Regions from separate parts of the Paenibacillus sp. B-A-8 genome, predicted to be linked through region 3. Evidence: riboswitches for the same ligand, from Rfam matches in the RefSeq annotation. Region 3 holds a riboswitch; each other region holds the start of a gene.
The links. A riboswitch is a leader RNA that binds a small molecule or an ion and turns the genes downstream of it on or off. The one in region 3 is predicted to bind cyclic di-AMP.
Positions count from the first base shown of each region.

Region 1: it holds a riboswitch for cyclic di-AMP, as region 3 does, so the genes downstream of both, ACN6MV_RS26725 (alpha/beta fold hydrolase) here and ACN6MV_RS02655 (hypothetical protein) in region 3, are expected to answer to the same signal.
Region 2: it holds a riboswitch for cyclic di-AMP, as region 3 does, so the genes downstream of both, ACN6MV_RS00540 (C40 family peptidase) here and ACN6MV_RS02655 (hypothetical protein) in region 3, are expected to answer to the same signal.
Region 4: it holds a riboswitch for cyclic di-AMP, as region 3 does, so the genes downstream of both, ACN6MV_RS26015 (TrkH family potassium uptake protein) here and ACN6MV_RS02655 (hypothetical protein) in region 3, are expected to answer to the same signal.

Region 1 covers NZ_CP183882.1:5,932,300-5,934,501, forward strand. Annotated here, with positions in the region: gene ACN6MV_RS26725 (alpha/beta fold hydrolase) at 243-1,052, opposite strand; cyclic di-AMP (ydaO/yuaA leader) riboswitch at 1,159-1,345, opposite strand; gene ACN6MV_RS26730 (hypothetical protein) at 1,567-1,740, opposite strand; gene ACN6MV_RS26735 (Nif3-like dinuclear metal center hexameric protein) at 1,825-2,202, opposite strand, start outside.
Region 2 covers NZ_CP183882.1:113,092-115,293, forward strand. Annotated here, with positions in the region: gene ACN6MV_RS00535 (GNAT family N-acetyltransferase) at 1-80, opposite strand, end outside; gene ACN6MV_RS00540 (C40 family peptidase) at 310-801, opposite strand; cyclic di-AMP (ydaO/yuaA leader) riboswitch at 807-948, opposite strand; gene ACN6MV_RS00545 (C40 family peptidase) at 1,309-1,737, opposite strand; cyclic di-AMP (ydaO/yuaA leader) riboswitch at 1,791-1,929, opposite strand; gene ACN6MV_RS00550 (hypothetical protein) at 2,144-2,202, opposite strand, start outside.
Region 3 covers NZ_CP183882.1:583,614-585,815, forward strand. Annotated here, with positions in the region: cyclic di-AMP (ydaO/yuaA leader) riboswitch at 409-599, shown strand; gene ACN6MV_RS02655 (hypothetical protein) at 790-1,206, shown strand; gene kdpF (K(+)-transporting ATPase subunit F) at 1,333-1,410, shown strand; gene kdpA (potassium-transporting ATPase subunit KdpA) at 1,423-2,202, shown strand, end outside.
Region 4 covers NZ_CP183882.1:5,789,788-5,791,989, reverse strand. Annotated here, with positions in the region: gene ACN6MV_RS26020 (CPBP family intramembrane glutamic endopeptidase) at 1-358, opposite strand, end outside; cyclic di-AMP (ydaO/yuaA leader) riboswitch at 673-852, shown strand; gene ACN6MV_RS26015 (TrkH family potassium uptake protein) at 989-2,202, shown strand, end outside.

The sequences.
Region 1 (2,202 bases), 1.6 Mb from region 3:
TATTCTTTCGATTAATAGTATGCTAAAGGCTGGCTCATTCGTAGATTTCGCTACTTTGGGCCAGCCTTTAGTTCGATACTCTGTACTTTAGGGAGGTTTTCCCTAAAATACTATACAAAAGAACGTCCCGCAGCCAGTTCATACTCCCAGCTATAGAACGCCCTCATTTCTTGCTTAAACGTTAGCCGACCATTAAGACTCTGAAGAGGTTTATGCAATCTAAGGTGCTTTCTCCACTAGGATCAACTGATCTGCTGAGCATCCTGATGTTTCTCCAAAAAACGCTGAAGAATAGCATTAAATTTCTCCGGCTGACACAGATTACTAGGATCTAATGCGTTAGGAATGATCGCTAACTGAGCATGCGGCAGCTGAGACACCATATCCTTCATACAGTTGACTCCAAATTCACTAAAGTCACCGACTATACATAACGCGGGACGGTTAAAAGATTTTAAGCATCTAGTGTAATCCACATGACTAGTAGCCAGCCTTTGGCGATACAATTCCCGCGGACGTTTGTCGAGAAGTCCTCTTCTAATCTCGTTATAGGCCAGGTTCCAGCGTTCGCGATACATCATACGAATCGAAGGCAGTACAAGCTCACTAGGAGCGTAATACATTAACCAACTACAATATGCAGCCATAAGCTGAATTTTACCTACTATTGTTGATGCATGACTTCTACAAAAGCTATCGGCAACAACAATCGCCTTTACCCGTTCCGGGTATTGTTTCGCAATATGTTGAACGACGAGCCCCCCATAGGCGCTCCCGACAAAAACCGCCTCACGAATGCCCAAATCATTCAATAGCATAATTATATCTAGGCATTGCGTTTCAATAATCTCGTTTGGAGCCTGCAGCAATTCACCTGATTTGCCATTCCCCCGTAAATCGCACAGAATCACTTTATATTTATCAGAAAAATACTCTAATTGTGGTTTAAACATGCTATGTGTTAATCCATGTCCATGGATAAACACAACCGGAGTCCCTGTTCCAATGATTTCGTAATAGAGCGAAGTTCCATTCAGTTTAGCAATAGGCAAAATTAACACCTCTTTCACAGGTAGGTTCTATATCTATATGTGCTTATAAACGCAGCAAAAAACCACAGAGGGATTCTCTGTGGCTATTCATCATCAAATACGCCATTCATCCTCTCTCCATACGCTTACGAGGTTAGCTGTCGGATTCGGGCAGTGAGAGTTGCCCTACCTGTATGGATGCACTATTCAGCATCTGTAACAGGATTCACCCCATAACTAGTACCGACTGTCATATCGATTTCCAGTTGTTGGTTCCCCCGCTTTCCTTAACGGAAATTAAGCGGACTTCTTATGTAATTGTCAGTTATGTGATGAATCATACTCCGTGTAAGGTTTCTTGTAAAGTTGAGCCCTGGGCAAAATAATGATGAAAGCCATGCTTTTCATTTCATATTGAGCATACTCTTCGTTTTCTCTTTCTATTGCTCTTGTTTACTCGGTTTATTAAGAAAAAGCCGAGCGGTCATCAGAGATCAATCCCTGAACCACTCGGCTTCTTTATACAATCATTCGGCTACAACAGATCGGCGTTTTTCAATGCATGCTCCCAGCTCGGAAAAAAGAACAGCGCACTTCTCATAAGATCAGGATCGCTTTGCTTCACTTGTTTTTTACTGATCGAGCTTCCGTCAGTTTGAAGCTTTTTGATACGACTTAACACTTCATCAGCCTCCAAAGGAATTTCCATTGAAACACTCCTCTCTCAGTGACCTGGTTTCCAATCATTTTCTCCATAATATGCAAATTTATTCTTCATTTCGATTTATAAGGATTAAACCAGCTGATAGATCGGTTGTTCTGCAATAAAATAAGTAGGAATCGTTGGGTATTTCTCTGCCAAAACTTCAGCTAAATATTTCATTCCCGGGGCTTCACTCTCCGCATGACCTAACATAATCAGCGCATTCGATCTACCTTGATGTACTGCATCCCTCACATATTCCGGAGTTTCCCACTCTGGCCCTTCGCCAGCAATCAGTAAATCAAGATTGTGCTGATTAAAAAGAGGGATAGCCATTGTCCCGCCTCCTCTGTAACCCACTGATATCCCCACATGTCTGCATACCTGGGATAGGTCACCGGCAACACGTACATAGGGGATTCCTAGTTTTCTTTTTATGTACTGAGCCGCTTCACTTACTGTCATGGC
Region 2 (2,202 bases), 470 kb from region 3:
GTGTAATTCCAATTGCATATCTCTTCCGCGTGACTAGTCTCCATAGGAGTTACATGAAAAGTAACCGAAGGATTTATCATAAGGTCAAAGACCTCCTTTCACGAGGGTTATAACGCTTGCCGTCCTTACGAGTGCCGAAGGCGTCTATACTTGTAACTAATTATATACAAAAAGAGGGGTCATCAACTCAGAAAATTTATAAGGAATACTGTTTTACAAATTTTGAGAGGGGTAAATATTAAATAAGACAAAAAAACAAGCTCTTCCCCAAGAATTAACATCTTGGAAAAGAGCCTATGTACGTTCTACTTATTGAACATCATCATTATCTTCTGTCTCAGAAGCAACAGAATGATAAGCATCAGTGCTCATAATCCGTTTAGCACCGATATAGCGTTTTACGTAGTAGCTATCACTCAGGGAGCTAATCGTTACACCGCGTGAGGAAGATGCGTGTGCAAACTTGCCTTCACCGACATAAATGCCGACGTGGGAAACACCCTTACCACTTGTATTGAAGAATACAAGATCTCCTGATCTTAAATCATCTCGGGAGATAGCAGTACCCATTTGATACTGGGAACCTGATTGGTGTGGTAGGTTGATACCGATTTTATCAAAAACATACATTGTAAATCCGGAGCAATCAAATCCATTTGTGGAGATCCCGCCGGATACGTATTTAGTTCCGATGGTCTTGTCGATCACTTTATCCATTTTGGAATCCGCGAAAGCGCTTCCTGCTCCGATGGTGAAGATAATGGAAAAGCTGAGTACAGCTGCTGCTAACTTCTTCTTCAAAAGTTTATACCCCTTCCAGATGCCTACGAGGTTAGCTTAAGGGTTCGGTTGAAGGTCCCCTATGACCCCTCTAAAAATGGAGGTCAATTCACCCAAAGTTGGTTCCCCCGTTTCCCTAATAGTTAGGAAACTCGGCTCAGACTGTTGATTAGGAATAGCTTGTAATCAATACATGACAAAACCTTTGTAAATAACAACTTAATGATTACAAAAATGTTACTAAAATCTTACTGCAGTTATTGTAACAAACAGAGTGCCGCTTGGCAATCGTTTTTAACCTAATCATGCAGAAAAATTCATATATTTAAAGACAAAATGCATATGTAAGCGATAATATTAAACTTATTTTTATATTTATTGAAATTTTTATCAAATAAAAGTGTTTAAAGTCTGTTCTAGAGGTGTAAAGATTATAATAAGGCAAAAGAAAACCTGGATTCGATTAAGGTGATAATCAAATCCAGGTCTATATAGTTGTAATTGTGAGGTTATAGTTGTGGGGAAGTATTAATCGTAGGCTACAGCTTGATATGAGGAAGTACTCATTACTCTTTTAGCGCCAACGTAGCGATTGGCCCAGTAGGACTGGCTAAGTGAAGTGATGGTCACGCCATATGAAGATGATGATTGTGCGAATTTTCCGTTTCCAACATAAATGCCGACATGGGATACGCCGTTGCCCAATGTGTTAAAGAAAACTAGGTCACCTGAACGCAATTTGCTTTTGGCTACAGGAGTTCCAACATTATATTGAGCTTTTGAAGTGCGGGGCAAAGAAAGACCCACCTTCTTGAATACATACGTAGTGAATCCAGAACAGTCAAACCCGGCAGTGCTAGTGCCTCCGGTTTTATAGGCAACTCCAATTGTCTTTGAAATAACACTATCCATCTTAGAATCTGCAAAGGCACTTCCTCCACCAATAGAGAACGCCATCACAAGTCCCAGCGCCGCAGCGACGCATGCTTTTCTTAAATTCTTCAAAAAAATTGTACCCCTTCCAATGCCTGTGAGGTTAGCTTAAGGATTCGGTAGAAGGTTCCCCTATGATCACTGCAAAGCGAGATCAATTCACCCAAAATATGGTTCCCCCACTTCCCGGTGCAAGGAATTCGGCGTTTTATGCACCAGATAGTGACTTATCGACAAGACTACGATGAATACATGAAGTTATGTAGAAATCGTTTCAAATGATTACAAACTTGTTACTAATGGAACAGGACTTATTGTAACAAAGTCTTTACGAATTTGCAAATCGCCATAATTTGTCTGTAACGCGAAAGAGTCCCGGCTCCTGATTTAGGAACCGGGACTCTTATATTATGTGTTGTAATGCCATAAATTATTGTGGAAATGCTTTACTGCGCCATAGATGATATTGAGCGGAAATTCCCCACATTT
Region 3 (2,202 bases):
ATTCAATCCGAATCATACTCTTTTCAAGGTGTTTCTGTAAAAGCAGAAAGTGTTCTTTTGAGCGCAATTTGAACCGTATCCTACCAACTGCGACGAAAAATCCTGCCAAATAGGTATTTATTGCGTGTTATCGAGCTTCTTCCTCGTTTAATCTCGACTTCTCGTTTCCTTTCCTATATAGGCGATTTTTGGTGATTTCTCCAGCTGTGGTGAATAAAATCACAGAGTCCGTCCGCTTTTCGCTAATTGATTCAAATTCGAGTAAACAAGAGATATAGAGAGATTGAATATCAAGTAAGCGCTATCCAATGCGAAAATAGTTTTTAATTTGCATTATTTTGGCATCAATCACGTTTTACAATACTTCCTGCATAAGGGTATGATTACTCCTGTTTCAACAACAATCGAATATTTGATCCGCTTAATTTCCGGTAAGGAAAGCGGGGGAACCAACAATCGGCAGACGATGTGAGAGTCGGAAGCCGGTTATGGGGTGAATCCTGTAGAGGATGCGAGTGAGCTCGCATCCTCTACAGGTAGGGCGACTCTCACCGCCCGAATCCGACAGCTAACCTCGTAAGCGTATGGAGAGAGGATGAGTGCAATGTGACCGCTAGCGAGCCACAGAGGAGAATCCTTTGTGGCTTTTTGCTGTGCTTTTTTAAGCAAAGCATTTATGGAAAACCTCAGGAAGAGGTCGTTATATTCATCATTAGCGGTAGCTTTTCTTTCAAGACCAGGGTGATCAAGCTCTGATCTTACAAGCAAAGCATTTGAGGAGAATAAGAGATGACAGATCAGAATGAATATGTACTGGTATGTGCGCCAACGAAGGCAGGAGAACATTTTATTAAGCTTCTAAAATTTAGAGGCATTAAGATGGCGGGATTGACCAACAACTTGCCTGAGAAGTCCCTACTTGAAGAGATGGGGATTGAGAAAGTCGTTCTAGTAGATACCCGCCATCAGAATACTTGGTTTCGCCCGCCGTTCCCGGTAGGCCGGGTATATCTGTTCGAGAGCAGCTTTACGTTATGCTGCCGCTACATTCAGATGTGCCGCACCTGGACGACGCAGCCGATTTTTGTGATCACAAGCTCAATAAATCCTAGATTGGTCTATAAAAGACTTGGTGCAAGTTATGTAATCTATTCCCACAGTGGAGATGCTGATTTTCTGATCGATAAATCACCTCATCAAGGATAAAAGAAGGAGTGCGGGAGATATGATGGATCTGTATATGGTGGCTTCGTTAGCTGTAATTTACGGGTTGTTTTATGGATTTATGCGCTGGTGCGCAGGTGTAGTTGAGGATACAGGGAGGGATAAGCTGTGATTCTAGTCATCGCTGTTACCCTACTGCTGTTTTTATATCTTGTTTACGCATTGATTCATCCGGAGAAATTTTAAGGAGGGGCATTCATGGGCATTTTGCAAATCGTAGCTGTAATCGTCATTCTCATCTTGCTGGTTAAGCCGATGGGCACGTATTTATATCATGTATTTTCTAATGAACCCAATCGTACGGATCGATGGTTTGGAGGCGTGGAAAAAGGGATTTATAAGCTGATCGGACTGAAAAAACGGGAAGGTATGTCCTGGAAAAAGTATGCGCTCAGCTTTGTTTTAACGAATATCGTACTGGTTACTTTCAGCTATATCTTTCTTCGATTGCAGCGGGGTTTACCGCTAAATCCGAATGGAATTGCGGATATGGAACAGACGCTTTCGTTCAATACGGTGATCAGCTTTATGACTAATACAAACCTGCAGCATTACAGCGGGGAGACGGGACTTTCGTATTTTTCACAAATGGCTGTCATCACTATGATGATGTTCACGTCTGCAGCGAGCGGATTTTCAGTTGCGGTTGCTTTTGTCAGAGGGATCACAGGACGCAAATCAGTCGGGAACTTCTTCGAGGATTTCGTCAAAGCACATATTCGTGTGTTCATTCCGCTGGCTCTGCTGGTTTCATTGGTACTGGTAGGATTACATGTGCCGCAAACCCTCAAGCCATCACTTGAAGTCACTACACTAGAGGGGCAAACGCAACAGATTGCTATCGGTCCAGTAGCTTCTCTGGAATCGATCAAGCATTTGGGCACGAACGGAGGCGGCTTCTTCGGGGCCAATTCATCGCATCCTTTTGAGAATCCTAATCCACTTACGAACGTGCTGGAGATTCTTTCTATGTGGATG
Region 4 (2,202 bases), 1.7 Mb from region 3:
AAGGACTAAGTGTTACACGAAAGATGTCAAAAGGATATCGTTGATCCAATTTCTTTTTTGTATAGTCCTCCAAAAGCTTCTCGCGGGACATATAACCATAAAAGGAAGAATCCGTTTCATAAAGTACATTCCACTGATCGTTTGGTGCTTTGGTATAGTTTAACTTTTGTTCCGCAAATGATATCGCTTTGTCGCGGGCTTCCGCCTTACTGATGACGGTAGTATCTTCCCCGGCAGGGCTATTTAGCACCGAGGGGGCAATCTGAAACATAATAAATAGAATAAGACCGATAATGCCCGAGATGATGAGCCTCTTGGAGAGGGCACGTTGCTGTAAGGGCTGGCCAACGGGATTCATGTAACGCCTCCTTGTAAACTGACAATGTTATGTTCCATTATAGTATTAGTGCCATGATAGTTACAAAAATCATCGTATATTTTTTTTATGGGTAATAGAGATATTATAGAATAGGAAACTGAATATATACCATGAATTTAAAGTGATCATTTCTTCATTTTTCATGAAAAACGATGCAATTGCAGGGAAAACACGGAAAAGTGATGAGAAAAGGCACTCCTTCTGGTACATCCTCTCCAAACCGCATTTTTCATATGAATCACCATTAATTGTGTCTTTGTGATTTATCGAAATAACAGATATAATTTGTATGCAATTGTATATAGCCGAATTTCAGGTGAAAACGGGGGAACCATAAGAAGTAATGAAAAGATGAGTATACGCCGTAAAAGGTGACTTTATTCATCAGGGGTGAATTTCGTTCTAGGAACGAATAGGGCAGCCTGCACAGTCCGAATCCGTCAGCTAACCTCGTAGGCTAATTTACTGCAGGAACCAAGGGTAGCATTGGTTTTCCAGTGCTTTTTTTGTTGGAATTCTTTAAATTAAGATAAGAGGGTGAGCATAGTGGCTTCACAGTTTCGCAGAGTTTCTGAATCAAAGTTTCTGAAGCTCTCTCCGCCTCAGATTATGGTGCTCGGTTTTGCATCGATTATTCTGATAGGAGCTTTGCTGCTTATGCTTCCCATTTCGAGTACGAGCGGGAATGCTGTGAGTTTTATTGATGCATTGTTTACTTCGACATCGGCAACCTGTGTGACTGGACTTGTGGTGCTGGACACCGGGACGACATTCACCTTTTTTGGAAAAACCGTGATTATGTTGCTTATCCAGGTTGGCGGCTTAGGTTTTATGACAATGGCCACCTTATTTGCCATGATGATGAAACGCAAAATCTCTTTGCGGGACAGGTTAATCCTACAGGAAGCCATGAACCAAGGTTCTATGGAGGGGATTGTTCGGCTGATCCGGAGAGTACTTATTTATTCATTAGTCATTGAGGGCTGTGCAGCGGTGCTGCTGTCCATACGTTGGGCGTTTGATATGCCGCTGGGAAAGGCCATTTATTTTGGGATATTTCATGCAGTGTCGATGTTTAATAATGCTGGATTTGATATTTTTGGGGATTTTCGGAGTTTAACCGACTATGTATATGACCCGCTAGTGAATATCGTGGTGATGTTTCTGATTGTCTCCGGCGGTATTGGTTTTATTGTCATGTCTGATCTGGTGGAGTTTCGTGTAAAACGTAAATTGTCTTTGCATAGCAAAGTTGTACTCTCTACCACGGCTGGGCTTATTGTTATTGGTGCTTTGGTTATTTTTATATTTGAATTTACGAATCAGCGCACACTGGGTAATCTTAATTTCGGCGGCAAAATATTATCGGCATTCTTCCAGTCTGTATCGCCCCGAACCGCTGGTGCCAATACGGTGGATATTGCCGGACTCCGGCAAGCCTCTCAGTTCTTTATGGTTATTCTTATGTTTATTGGTGCATCACCGGGTTCAACGGGTGGCGGGATTAAGACTACTACCTTTACCATTATGATAGGTGCGGTAATCGCGATGCTGCGCGGGCGTGAAGATGTTGTACTGTTCCGTTATCGATTGGCGCAGGAGCGTATCTATAAAGCGTTGACGTTAACATTACTAGCTTTACTATTGATCCTCTCTGTGTCGATGGTACTTTCCACAACAGAGGATAGTAATTTCTTAGCGATCTTATTTGAGACAACCTCGGCCTTTGCCACGGTAGGGCTAACGATGGGGCTGACACCTGAACTATCTATCATCGGTAAGATTCTGATCTGTCTGACTATGTTCGCAGGTCGACTAGGTCC